3 regions of the Nitratireductor sp. L15S-10 genome follow, and region 3 is predicted to be linked to each of the others. Evidence: riboswitches for the same ligand, from Rfam matches in the RefSeq annotation. Region 3 holds a riboswitch; each other region holds the start of a gene.
What was found. Region 3 has a riboswitch for cobalamin ahead of P2W41_RS07395 (TonB-dependent receptor plug domain-containing protein). Riboswitches for the same ligand answer to the same signal wherever they lie in the genome.

Region 1 (4,186 bases), 1.5 Mb from region 3:
GCGCATGCATTTTTCGGTTCCGTCCGGTCTGCTAATGGCCCATCCGATCGGGGTGGAAAGCACGCGCCAGTTTTTCTACCGCGTCGATGGAACTCGGCCCCGGCTGCCCCCAAACGGAGTCGATTGTCACGAATCTTTCCCTGGCAATGCCTGGTACCTCCCTGATGGTCGGGTTGGCTTTCAGGATCTCAATGCGCCCTTCGCCCAGTTCCCCGGCCGGGTCTCCCACCACCTGGCCGCCGGCAGTGCCGGAATAATAGACCACTATGTATTCAGGCATGCGCTCGGCAATCTGTTCCCACGAGACCTGGCCATAGCGGTTCGCGACATCGCCGAAGATGTTCTCGCCGCCGGCTCGCGACACGACGTGCGACAGCATGGTGTTGCCAAGCACTGCACGAGGCGCGGCTTCGCCACCATTGAAGATGAAGACCGGCGTAACCTCTACGTCTTCCAGCTGTTCTGCTACTGCAGCGAGGCGCATTTCCATATCAGCAATCAGCGCTTCGCCGCGCTCACGCACACCGAATATGGCTGCAACAGAGCGGATCTCCGCGTAGAGCTCATCGAAGCCAAACCTGCCGAGATTGCAACCCTCGGTATTCAGCCGCGTTTTCATGCCCAGATCGTGCAGCTGGTCGCGCGTGTGACGGCTCTCGCTGAACCCGTCGGGATAGCCGGCATAGACGAAATCGGCTTCGACCTCGATAAGCTGCTCAGTGGTGGCAACGAGTGGCGAAAGCACCGGGACCTTTTTATAGGCCTCCTCATACTGTGGGCTGATCTTCAGGTTCGCCATGTAGGAGGTGCCCGCCATTCGGTCTTCCAGACCCAGCGCCAGCATCAGCTCCGTCGCGTTGTTGCTGAGTGTCACGGCTCGTGCCGGCGGCACTTCATAGACTGTGGTGACCCCGCAGTTCTCATCCGTATGGGGAAACCCGGGCTCGCCCGCGAACACAGATGTTGATGCAAGGAAAATGCCTGCCAAAACAAACGCGGAAAAGCCGCGAGAACGGATCATGAAATCACTCCTTGGATAGCCGGCTTGTTGACGGCGTTTTCGAATGGGGGTGGAGAAGAGGGTTGCTGCCGGAAAGCGGAGAGTACTTCTGTGGCGAAGAGCTCCATGCCCCTGAGCGCCACATCGTTGGCAATAAGGCCATTGGCGCTGAACAGACAGCGTATGCTCTGCGATCCCGTGCGTGCAGAAAGGGCGCACAGTTGTGCATGGCAGTCCTCCGGCGTACCCGAGATGGTGAAATCCGCCACCATCGCAGCGCGGCTGCGCGGCTGTGGCGGTGCCACTCCGCGCGCCAACGCGCGTTCGGCGCGACGGGTGTTCAGCTTTTCAAGAAGCGCGTCGACACACCTCTCCGCTTCCGCCCGGGTCGGCGCGATCACCACGTAGCGTGAAAGCGACGATGCGGTCAGCGCGGCGCGGGTGGTGCCATGCCGATTCAGCGCCGCATCGAACACGGGCAATTGCCGCGCCTCGTTCGGCTCGAGGCTGAGGAGCAGCGGGAACCCGTTTCGCGCAGCGATGTCGACCGTTTCTTCGGAAACCCCCGCAACATAGATGGGTGGATGCGGCTGCTGCACCGGTCGCGGCCCCACAGCGACATTGGAGAACTTCCACGGGCCGGCATCGGCGGAGCAATGCGGCATTGTCCACGCCTCGATCATGATCTTCAGCGCTTCGCGGAAACGCAGATGCACCTCGCCCGGCGCGACCCCCAGCGCGCTGAAGGTCGATGGGTCCGTGCCTCGTCCGATGCCCACATCGACCCGGCCGCCACTCTGAAAATCCAGCTGTGCAATCTGCTCCGCCAGAAGGAGCGGATGATAGAGCGGCAGAACGAGGATCGACGTTCCAAATCGCAGACGCTCGGTCCGCGCCAGGATATCCGCCCCCAGCAGAAGCGTGGATGGATAGGGCAGCGTATCGCGGGAAAAGTGGAATTCATTGAACCAGATACCGTCGAAGCCAAGCGTATCGGCGCGTTCCACGAGGCGCATAAGATCGCAGTGATCGCCCAACACCCCTTCCCGAGCAAAACCAGCCAGATCAATGCGCATTCAGGACACCTGCCAGAACCAGACGACGAAATCCTGAAATGCTTATATGAAATGATATAACATATCGAGTCAATTCGAACACGAAATGCCGCTTTATCGCCGGCAAGGCTGTGCCTGCATGCATTCTGATCCTCCTGCCGGCGCACCTCGTCCGGCGTTCATGGTCAATGCATGAGGCAGGTCTCCTGGCTCGCGGCTCGGACGTTCGCTCCGCCTTCCCGGCTCTGGCCAGTGGCATTGGAAAGAACTTGCCGCTTACAGTTGCGAGGGCAGCCCCGGGATTGATTCCGCAAGGAAATCGCACCGGGTTCCCTTTTCATCCGCAGGATGCGGAACCGCATGCGAAAGCGACCCTACCGGCGAAGCGCACGCAGCGCAACACACTCGACCTTCGGGATGATGCGGATTTTCCGACCGTACATTGTCAGCAGGCGCAGGCGGGATCTGCGTTATGTCATAGAAACAACAGGGAACACTGGATTAAAGCGGGCCTGGATATCCCCGGCTGAATGGCCAATCGTCTTGTTCACACCGGTAACCAGGCTGCTTGAGTGCTGACAGCCGAACTGACCTACGCTTTCATAAACGCGATTGCGCACATCGTCACTGCCATAACCAGAGCCACCCAGAATCCAATTCGGGCAGCCACTGAGCCAGTACTATTCTCGAGCGAGTTGCTCAAACAATATAGCGACAGCCTCCGCACCCGGATCGACATTTCCCTCCAGTTGCTGGGCGTTGATATAGGCAGACCGACCAGCGCGCGCCTGCGCCATCGTGGCCGTTTCCTGCGCCCCGGCACGGGCTGCCTCAGCGGCAGCGGGAAGGCCGTTCTGCAGGGCTTCAAGGGCAGGTGCCAGCGCATCCACCATGGTGCGGTCACCCGGCCCTGCACCACCAATTTCCTGCATGCGCGCAAGCCCGGTTTTCAGCGCGGCCCCCATCGGCTCGCCGCTGGAGGCAGCATCACCCGCTGCCGCAAAGAAGATCGCCAGCAACACGCCCGATGAACCGCCCATGGTCTGGCTGAGTTCCTGACCCAGTGCGCGCAAAAGCTGCGTATGATCGGACAACGGCAATTGATCTATTCGATCCAGAAGAGCGCGGGCAGCACCGGCCAATGTCGAGCCCGTATCGCCATCGCCGGTCTTGGCATCGAGCGCGTTCAACTTCGCCTCGGCTTCAATGAGCACATTGCAGCATCTGGTGAGAAATGCGCGTGTCGGGGCATGCTCGGATGGCAGTGGCTTTATCGGTTTCAACCCGTCGGGAAGCGGCACCACCGCAACGTCGGACAAGCCACGGACCCCCGGCCAGGCGGATATCTCCGCCGAGGCGCCAAGCAGGCGCATATTCTCTTTGGTCGCGGGCAGAACCGAGATGGAGAAGCCCCGCATATCGAGGGAGGTCATCATGGCCGCCGGCCCGACCATCGCTTCCAGCTTGCCACCGATCGAAGAGCGCGCCACCTCATGTGCCAGAACCCCCATTTCCAGCGCGGAGGTTCCACCGAGGTTGTTCAACAGCACCACATATCGATCCCCGGTCATGACAGAAGAGAGTTTTTGGCACATTGCATCAACCGCCACCCTCGCGTTATCGAACCTGACCTGCTCGACACCTGCCTCGCCATGAATGCCCAGTCCCAGCTCGGCCATCCCGTCGGGAATACGGTCTTCCTTCGCGGCACCGGGCACCCGGCAGGTGTCAAGCGACATGCCTATGCTCTCTGCACCCGCAATCACGCGTTCCGCTGCCTGCGTCACAGCATCGAGATCGGCTCCTTCTTCGGCCAGAGCGCCGGCAATCTTGTGCACAAACAGAGTGCCGGCAAGACCGCGCGCCTGCGGCAGATCCGGCAGGGCAATGTCGTCATCGACAATGACCATGGACACCTTGTGCCCGAAAGCACGGGCGCGCTCGACAGCCAGACCGAAATTGAGCCTGTCACCGGTATAATTCTTTACGATCACGAGGCAGCCCGCCGGGCCCGTCACGGCAAGAATTCCTGCAAGAACCGCATCCACCGAAGGGGATGCAAAAACATCGCCGCAGACCGCGGCGGTCAGCATCCCCTTTCCAACAAACCCGGCATGAGCCGGTTCATGTC
Region 2 (4,186 bases), on a different replicon from region 3:
GCGGCGAAATGATGCTTCACCTGCCCCATTTCGGTGACGAGATCGGCGGCTTCGGTCAATAGCGGCTTGGCGTTGCGTCCGGTCACGACCACATGAAGGCCCTCGCGCCGCCCGGTCAGCGCGGTCACCACGCGTTCAAGATCGAGATAGTCGTAGCGCAGGGCGATGTTCAGCTCGTCGAGAACGACCAGACCGATGGTCGGGTCGGCCATCAGTTCCTCGGCCTTTCCCCAGGCCCGCTCGGCGGCGGCGATATCGCGCTCGAGATCCTGCGTTTCCCAGGTGAAGCCTTCGCCCATCGTGTGCCAGGAGACCTGATCGCCGAAGGCTGAGAAGGCATCCTTCTCGCCGCAGTGCCAGGCACCCTTGATGAACTGCACGACACCCACGCGGCGGCCATGGCCCAGCATGCGCAACGCAAGACCGAATGCGGCAGTGGATTTGCCCTTGCCCGGCCCCGTATTGACGATCAGAAGCCCCTTCTCGACCGTCTTGTCGCGCACTTCGGCGTCTTGGACCGCCTTGCGCTTTTCCATCTTCGCCTTGTGGCGCTCGGCTTCGTTTGCGTCGATCTCTCGCATGTCACTTCACTTTCATGGGCAGGCCGGCAACCACCAGCGTGACGCTGTCGGCAGCGGCGGCGATCTTCTGGTTCAGGAACCCCGCTTCGTCGCGGAAGCGGCGTGCCAGCGCATTGTCGGGCACGATGCCGAAGCCGACCTCGTTGGAGACGAGAACCGTAGTCCCCTCCCTTGCAGCGAGTGCCGACAGAAGCGCCTCGGCGGCGGGTTTCAGCTCATGGTCGTTCAGCATCAGATTGCTGAGCCACAGGGTGAGGCAATCGACCAGAACCGTTTCACTGGCCGGCAATTTTTCAAGCACGCCCGGCAGGTCGAGCGGGGCGTCGTGTGTCTGCCACGCCCCCGCCACCGCCCCCTCGCGCCCTGCACGGTGAATGGCGATGCGCTCGCGCATCTCGTCATCGAAGGCCTGCGCCGTGGCGATGTAATGCCAGGGCGCCGGTGTGGCCTCGATCAGCCTCTCGGCATGGCGGCTCTTGCCGGAGCGCGCGCCGCCCAGAACGAAATGAAGGGATCGCATCGCTATTTTGCCGGCTCAGCCGACAAGATGCCCCGCAAGGAAGGTCACGCCAACGCCGAGGATCGCTGCACCGGCAAGCCGGGGCTGCATGGCCTCGATGGCCCAGCCGCGCGACTGGACCAGCAAATAGACACCAAGCGCGATGGCGCTCTGGATGGCGGCGAGACCGGCGAGATAGGCAATCAGCGGTGTCTCTTCGCTGCCGACAATGGCCTCGCCGAAGGCATAGCCATGAAACACGCCGACCACCAGAAACAGCGCGAAGACAAGCATGTGGTTTTCCAACGCCCGGCCACGGGCCAGAAGCCAGCCGCCGGCAAGAACGCTTGCCGCAATGATGATTTCCGCCGCCGGAAGATTGAGCAGCATCAGGTGCAGACCGACGCCGATCAGCGAACCGGCGACGAACAGAAGCGGCGCGAAAAGGCTCATGCCGGCGACAGCGGCAATGAGGCCGGCGGCGACGATAAAGGCGAGATGGTCAAGCCCGATCACCGGATGGGCGAGCCCCGAAACCAGTCCCTCAAAAAGGGTTGTGGGTGTCTCTCCGTCCATGGCGTGATGGGCCCTGGCGCTGGTTGCAAAGAGCGATGCGAAAACGAATGCGGAAAAAATGCGTGCGATACGCGCGGTCATGTCCGGTCCTTTCCCCTCCACCCGAGGGATACGGTGTTTCTTTCATGCTGTCGGCAGGTTTCCTGGCTCACGGGTCGCAGCGTTTTCCAGCCTTCCCAAGGCAAAAAGCCTCAGTGGCGATCAGGAAAATGCTCACCGCTTACAGTTGCGGGGGCAGCCATGGCCTTGGCGCATTTTGCGCCGCACCATGTTCCCTCTGGTCCGCTTGCGCGGAACCGACAGCGGCCCGACCATACAGGAACAGCCTCTCCCGGCAAACGCTTTCTTCACGCATTGACAGATGCGCCGGGCGAGCCATAAATGCGAGGCAGACGGTCCTCTTCCCTCAAGGGAGGAGGCTAAGAGGGAATGCGGTGCGGGCCTTGCCCAATGCCGCAGCTGTCCCCGCAACTGTAAGCGGAGAGCGCACCTGACACGCCACTGGGGCAACGCCCTGGGAAGGCTGGAGAGCGCAGCGACCCGTGAGCCAGGAAACCTGCCGTCTGAAAATGAAATCCTGACCGCCTGGCGGGTGTCCCGGGCAAGGAGTGTGCATTGTGATTGCCGATTGCGCCGCTCAGCGCCTTCTCTCTGCCATTCATGGCGACCTTGCCCAAACGCGACCTGAAACGGCTTGCGTGCCCCTCACCCGCATCCCCGCATTCACTACACTCCGTCTGAAGGATACCCCATGACCACGAGCTTCAATCGTGTGCCCTGCACCGTCGTGACCGGCTTTCTCGGTGCCGGCAAGACAACGCTCATCCGCAATGTGCTGGAAAACACCAGGGGCAAGCGGCTTGCCATCATCGTCAACGAATTCGGCGATGCGGGCGTCGATGGCGAGGTGCTGAAAAGCTGCGGGCTCGACACCTGCCCGGAGGAGAACGTTCTGGAACTGGCCAATGGCTGTATCTGCTGCACCGTGGCCGACGATTTCGTGCCGGCACTCGACCAGATCCTCGCCCGCGAGCCAAAGGTGGATCACATCCTGATCGAGACCTCGGGGCTGGCGCTGCCCAAGCCGCTGGTGCAGGCTTTTCAGTGGCCGGCCATCAAGAACCGCGTCACCGTCGACGGTGTGATTGCCGTGGTCGACGGGCCGGCGCTGGCCAATGGTCAGGTGGCGAACGACATGGATGCGCTCGCCGCGCAGCGCGCCGCTGATGATTCGCTCGACCATGACGATCCCGTGGAAGAGGTGTTCGATGATCAGGTGGCCTGCGCCGATCTGATCGTCTTGTCCAAGAGCGACCTTCTGGACGCGGAAGGCAACGAGCGCGCCCGCGCCCGCATCGAAAGCCATCTGTCGCGCAATGTGCAGATCGTGCCGAGCGCTCATGGCAAGGTGGACCCGGCGCTGTTGCTCGGTCTCGGGCTCGCGGTGGAAGACGACATCGAAAACCGCAAGACGCATCACGACGATCCGCATGACCACGAGCATGACGATTTCGACACATTCGTTGTCGATCTGCCGCCGGTCCTGCGGCCTGAGGATCTGGAAGCGCGCGTCAACGCGGCGGTGGGGACCGGCGAGGTTCTGCGCCTCAAGGGCTTTGCGCATGTGAAAGGCAAGCCCATGCGCCTGCAGGTGCAGGCGGTCGGCCCGCGCGTCTCGCACCACTATGACCGCCCGTGGAAGGCCGGCGAAGCCGCGGAAACGCGGCTCGTCGTGATCGGCCTCAAGGGCATCGACCGCGCGCGCATCGAAAGCCTTCTCTCGGCGTGATCCGATGCACATCCTCGCCACCACCACCGCCTCACTCGACGATCTGATCGAGCCTGTCGATCTGCAACAATCGCCGGCGGATATGGTGGCGCTGTCGTTCACCGACAGCGATCTGGCGGGGATCGCCTCTGCATGGCAGGCCGGGCGCGAGGCCCTGCCCTCGCTGCGCCTTGCCGCGCTGCGCGATCTCAGACACCCCATGTCGGTCGATCTGTGGGTCGACAACACGGCAGCGCATGCCCGCACCATTCTGGTGCGGGTTCTGGGGGGCTATGAGTGGTGGCGCTATGGCTGCGACCGGCTTTCCGCGCTGGCCCGGCAAAAGGGCATTGCGCTGGCATTGCTGCCCGGCGAATGCCATCAGGACGACCCGCGCCTTGCCGAGCGCTCCACTGTTTCGCCGGAAGCGCGCGCGGCGCTGCTCGCCTGCTTCCGCGAGGGCGGGCCGGACAATATGCGCGCGCTGACCATGCAGATGGCGCGCCTTGCGGGGCGGGAGATCGACACGCCGGAAGCCGAACCGGTGGCCAAAGCCGGCTTCTATGCGCCGGGCCATGGCATTGTGGAGGCCGGTTTTTTCGCCACGCTGCCCGGCAGGGCAATCGTTCCGATCCTCTTTTATCGCTCCATGCTGCTTGCCAGCGATGTCGCGCCCATCGACGCGCTGGTGGAGGCGCTTGAGGAACAGGGTCTTTGCGCCGTCCCGATCTTTGTTTCCAGCCTGCGCGACCCGGTTGCCGC
Region 3 (4,186 bases):
TCCATCAGGGCCTTGGCCTCGTCCAGATTGCGTTCCAGCCTGGGCAGTTCGGCATATTCGGGGTGGATCGGGCAGACATGATGGTTCTCGGCCACCTCGCCGGCATTGTTGTAGCCGAGCGCCAGAACCGTCGTGTTGTCGACGGCACGCTGCAGGGCGCGGCGCACCTTCTCGTCGTCATAGGGCGCATTGTCGACATTGGTGCGCGCCACGATCGTTGTTGCCGTGGTGACCTCCGATTTCACCAGCCCCAGAGAGTCCATAATATCCACGAAATCGGCAGTCGTTTCGTAATTGGTGTGGATTTCTCCGGATTCAAAGGCACTGACGGTCGCGGAGGGGTCCGTGCCGTAATCGATGAACTCAATGCCATCGAGATAGGCTTCGCCGCCCCACCACTTGCCATCCGCCCGCTTCTTGAGTTCCACTCGGTTGCCAACCTCGTAGGACACGAGCTCGAAGGGACCGGTGCCAATGGGATTGGCGACGAAATCGCGGCCCGTTTCGTCGAAGCTTGGGTGAACGATAAGTGCCGGATAGTCCGACATGCCGGGAATGATGGAAATATCAGGTGCCGACAGGTTCAGCTTCACCGTCATGTCATCGACCTTTTCGATGGCCCCCTCGCGCGCCTTTTTGGTCTCAGAATCAACGAGGGAAGCCATGCGGGCCGGCATGGAGTTGCCCTCCACGGTCTGGTCGCACCAGCGGTTGAAGTTGTAGATCACGTCATCGGCGGTGAAGGCGTCGCCATTGTTCCAGGTAACGCCCGGACGCACGTGAAGGATGTACTCGGTTGCATCGTCGTTGACTTCCCAGCTTTCGAGAAGCTTGCCCTCAAAGGTGAAATCGCGGGTGTACTTCACCAGCGGCTCGAGCGTCTGGCGCATGGCGTTGGCGATTTCCGACCAGTCGGCCGTGCGCGGATCTTTCGGGTCCTTGATGAACATGGCGACGCGCAGTATGCCGCCCTTTTTCGGCTCCTGAGCCATTGCATGTCTGGGGGCTGCCAGGCCGAGCATACCGTAAGCTGCTGCCGTCGATGCGCCGAGCGCGCTTGCGAGCGCAAGAAACTCACGCCGGTCCATTCTGCCGGCACGTGCCTCATTCGCCATATCGGCGACGCGGGCCGGCACCTTCTCGCCATTGCTCTTGAAAAACGTCATCGACGCACTCCCATTATCTGCCGTTTTCGGTTCGCCATTAGCATTTCCCATCCCGCCCCCGATGTCAAAATTCCCCGGGGTTCGAGAGGCAAATTCTGCAACTTTTTCGACAATCTCAATGACGGATTTGCGACAGTATTGCCGCAAAAATTACACGAAGAGCCGATTTCGCAACAATAGGTACGATTTAATCCTGACAAATCTTGACTTCGGGAAGCACGCTGTCCCGGATCCGCCCCTGCCTGCTGATTGACGCTGTCTCTGCCAGTTGCTAAGCGGTTTCGGTTCGCTTGAGGTGCTCTGGCAGGGTGTTCACCCGCCGGAGAAAAGGGAACACGGAACGGTCATTTTTATGAACCGCAGCCGTGGCTGCTCCCGCAACTGTGAGCGCTGAGGTGCCTCTGATGCCACTGGGTGCAAGACCCGGGAAGGCGAGACCACCGACGAAGCGCGAGCCAGGAAACCTGCCTCAGGCCGTCACCGACCGGATGCGGGACGCTTCCGGGGCTGTGGTTCTCGCAGTGGTGGCGATTGTCATCGCTGGCGGGGAGACCGAACTTTGGCGTCTGTCGCTCTCCAGCAAATCAGAAAATGTTGCTCGCTGGAGGAAATGCATGCTTTCAAGCCGACACCGAACCTCTTTCCTGTTCAGTGCATCAGCGCTGATACTGGGCTTCTCCACGCTCACCACGCAGGCTGAAGACTTCGAGCTCGACACACTGGTCATCACCCCCAGCCGCACCCCAACGGAGGCCTCCAAAGTGGGCTCCACGGTGCAGGTTATCGAGCGCGAGGAGATCGAGGAGCAGTCTCTGCCTCTGGTGCAGGATTACCTCAACCAACTGCCGGGCCTGAATCTCTCCCCGAATGGCGGGCCCGGAAACACGACCACGCTGATCATGCGCGGCCTGCGCGGGCAGTATGTTAAAACCCTCTTCGAGGGCATCGACATATCAGAAGTTACTGGCCCTACCGTGCAGGCAGCCTACGGTCACCTTCTCGCCGACAACATTGGGCGGATCGAGGTTCTGAAAGGCTCACAGAGCACACTCTACGGCTCCGATGCGATTGCCGGCGTGGTCAATCTCACAACGCTCGGAGGCATTCCGCAGGGTATCGAGCACAGCGTTCATGTCGAAGGTGGATCCCGAAAAACAGGCTTTGGAAACTACTCACTGACGGGCGGTTTCGACCAGGGCGAATTCGGCATTTCCCTGTCTGGATTCACCACCGATGGTTTCTCGATGGCATCATCTGGTGTGGAAGATGATGGATACACCAATCTGACAGGGACATTCAGCGGCCGATACGAAACCAGCGGCGATCTTGCAGTTTTCGCCAGCGGCCTTCTGTTAAACGGCTCGACTGAGACGGATGATGGCTTTCCAGTCGCCGACAGCCCGGCGAACGGGACATTTCGGCAGGCGGCCGGGCGCGTGGGCGCCGAATTCTCCCTGTTTGACGGTCAATTGAACAACACGTTGTCGGTACAGATGTCCGACACCGCCCGCGAGAGCACAAGCGGCTCTGGCTCCACCTCAACCTTTGACGGTTTGCGCTACAAGCTGGATTATCTGGGCTCTCTGGAAATTTCTCCCGAGCTGACGATCAATTTCGGCGCAGACTGGGAGCGTCAAACGGCCGTTACGGCAAATGTCGATAAGAGCGTTTCAATGGGCGGCGGCTGGATCGACGCGATCTACAGCCCATTTGATGCGCTGACTTTGACAGCCGGCGTCCGCCATGACGAACACAGCACCTTCGGTGGACACACATCCTGGCGCGCCACCGGATCCTATGAGTTCGCCAGCACCGGAACACGTTTCCACTCCTCGGTCGGAACGGGCTATCGCGCGCCGAGTCTCTACGAACTCTACGCTCCGTTCTATGGCAATACCGAACTGAAGCCTGAAACGAGCCTCGGCTTCGATATCGGCGTTGAACAGCGCTTTCTGGATAACAGGCTCGTCACCGATGTTACCTTCTTCATGATCGATGTCGAGGATTACATCGGCTACCACCCGGTCACCTATCAGAACATTCAGACGAATGGCGAGGTCAAGACACGCGGCGTGGAGGCGTCTTTTGCCTATGCGGCAACCGACTGGCTCGACCTGCGCGGTGCCTATACCTACACGAAGGCCACCCAGACGGATGGACTGCGGGAAGTGCGCATCCCGAAACACGACATCGCTCTTGGCGCGACACTGCGTCCTGCCGATCGCTGGGAAATCAGCGCGACAGCGAAAATCGCCCTCGACACGGTGGACGGTTATGTCGACGGCCCACGCTCAAACCTTGATGATTATATTCTTCTGAACGCCAGGGTCGCCTACAAGCCGAACGAGAATACGGAGCTCTATTTGCGTGGCGAGAACCTTCTCGATCAGAAGTACGAAGTCGTTCAGGGCTACAACACACCCGGCTTCGGCGTTTTCGCCGGCTTCCGTGCAAAGTTCGCTCCCTGATGCTGGGGCGCCGGAAACGCCTCCCCTGCCTTTCCGGCCTTGCTCTTCTGGCCGGCGCGCTTCTTGTCGCGCCGGTTTCGGCCGCGCCGAAACGCGTCATGTCGCTCAATCTGTGCACTGACCAGCTTGCCATGACGCTGGCCGGGCCGGATCAGCTCGTCTCCGTCTCCTTCCTTTCGCGCGAGCCGAGCCTCTCAATGCTGCATGAAGAAGCGCAGGCCTACCCGGTCAATCACGGGCTTGCCGAAGAGGTGTTTCTTGAAAATCCCGACCTGGTGGTCACCGGCACCTACTCACTACACAACACCACCGCGTTGCTGAAACGGCTGGGCTTTCATGTCGAAGAATTTTCCTTCGCGCAGACCCTTGAGACCATTCCTGGTGAAGTGCGGCGGATGGGGGCGCTCATCGGGCAGGAAAAGAGGGCGCAAGCCATCGCAGACGATTTCACGCGTGAACTCGAAACAATCGCCGCCGGCCAATGCGGCAAAGACCCTACCATGATTGCCTATGACCAGAACGGCATCGCCTCTGGACGCGGCACGCTGGCCG

Region 1: it holds a riboswitch for cobalamin, as region 3 does, so the genes downstream of both, P2W41_RS00235 (LLM class flavin-dependent oxidoreductase) here and P2W41_RS07395 (TonB-dependent receptor plug domain-containing protein) in region 3, are expected to answer to the same signal.
Region 2: it holds a riboswitch for cobalamin, as region 3 does, so the genes downstream of both, P2W41_RS20290 (HupE/UreJ family protein) here and P2W41_RS07395 (TonB-dependent receptor plug domain-containing protein) in region 3, are expected to answer to the same signal.

Annotation. Positions count from the first base shown of each region.
Region 1 covers NZ_CP120674.1:50,740-54,925, forward strand. The annotation lists gene P2W41_RS00225 (FecCD family ABC transporter permease) at 1-10, opposite strand, end outside; gene P2W41_RS00230 (ABC transporter substrate-binding protein) at 32-1,021, opposite strand; gene P2W41_RS00235 (LLM class flavin-dependent oxidoreductase) at 1,018-2,076, opposite strand; cobalamin riboswitch at 2,234-2,431, opposite strand; gene P2W41_RS00240 (dihydroxyacetone kinase subunit DhaK) at 2,736-4,186, opposite strand, start outside.
Region 2 covers NZ_CP120676.1:197,010-201,195, forward strand. The annotation lists gene cobO (cob(I)yrinic acid a,c-diamide adenosyltransferase) at 1-581, opposite strand, end outside; gene cobU (bifunctional adenosylcobinamide kinase/adenosylcobinamide-phosphate guanylyltransferase) at 583-1,101, opposite strand; gene P2W41_RS20290 (HupE/UreJ family protein) at 1,117-1,737, opposite strand; cobalamin riboswitch at 1,772-1,972, opposite strand; cobalamin riboswitch at 2,033-2,235, shown strand; gene cobW (cobalamin biosynthesis protein CobW) at 2,408-3,445, shown strand; gene cobN (cobaltochelatase subunit CobN) at 3,450-4,186, shown strand, end outside.
Region 3 covers NZ_CP120674.1:1,540,666-1,544,851, reverse strand. The annotation lists gene P2W41_RS07400 (ABC transporter substrate-binding protein) at 1-1,166, opposite strand, end outside; cobalamin riboswitch at 1,443-1,653, shown strand; gene P2W41_RS07395 (TonB-dependent receptor plug domain-containing protein) at 1,781-3,634, shown strand; gene P2W41_RS07390 (ABC transporter substrate-binding protein) at 3,634-4,186, shown strand, end outside.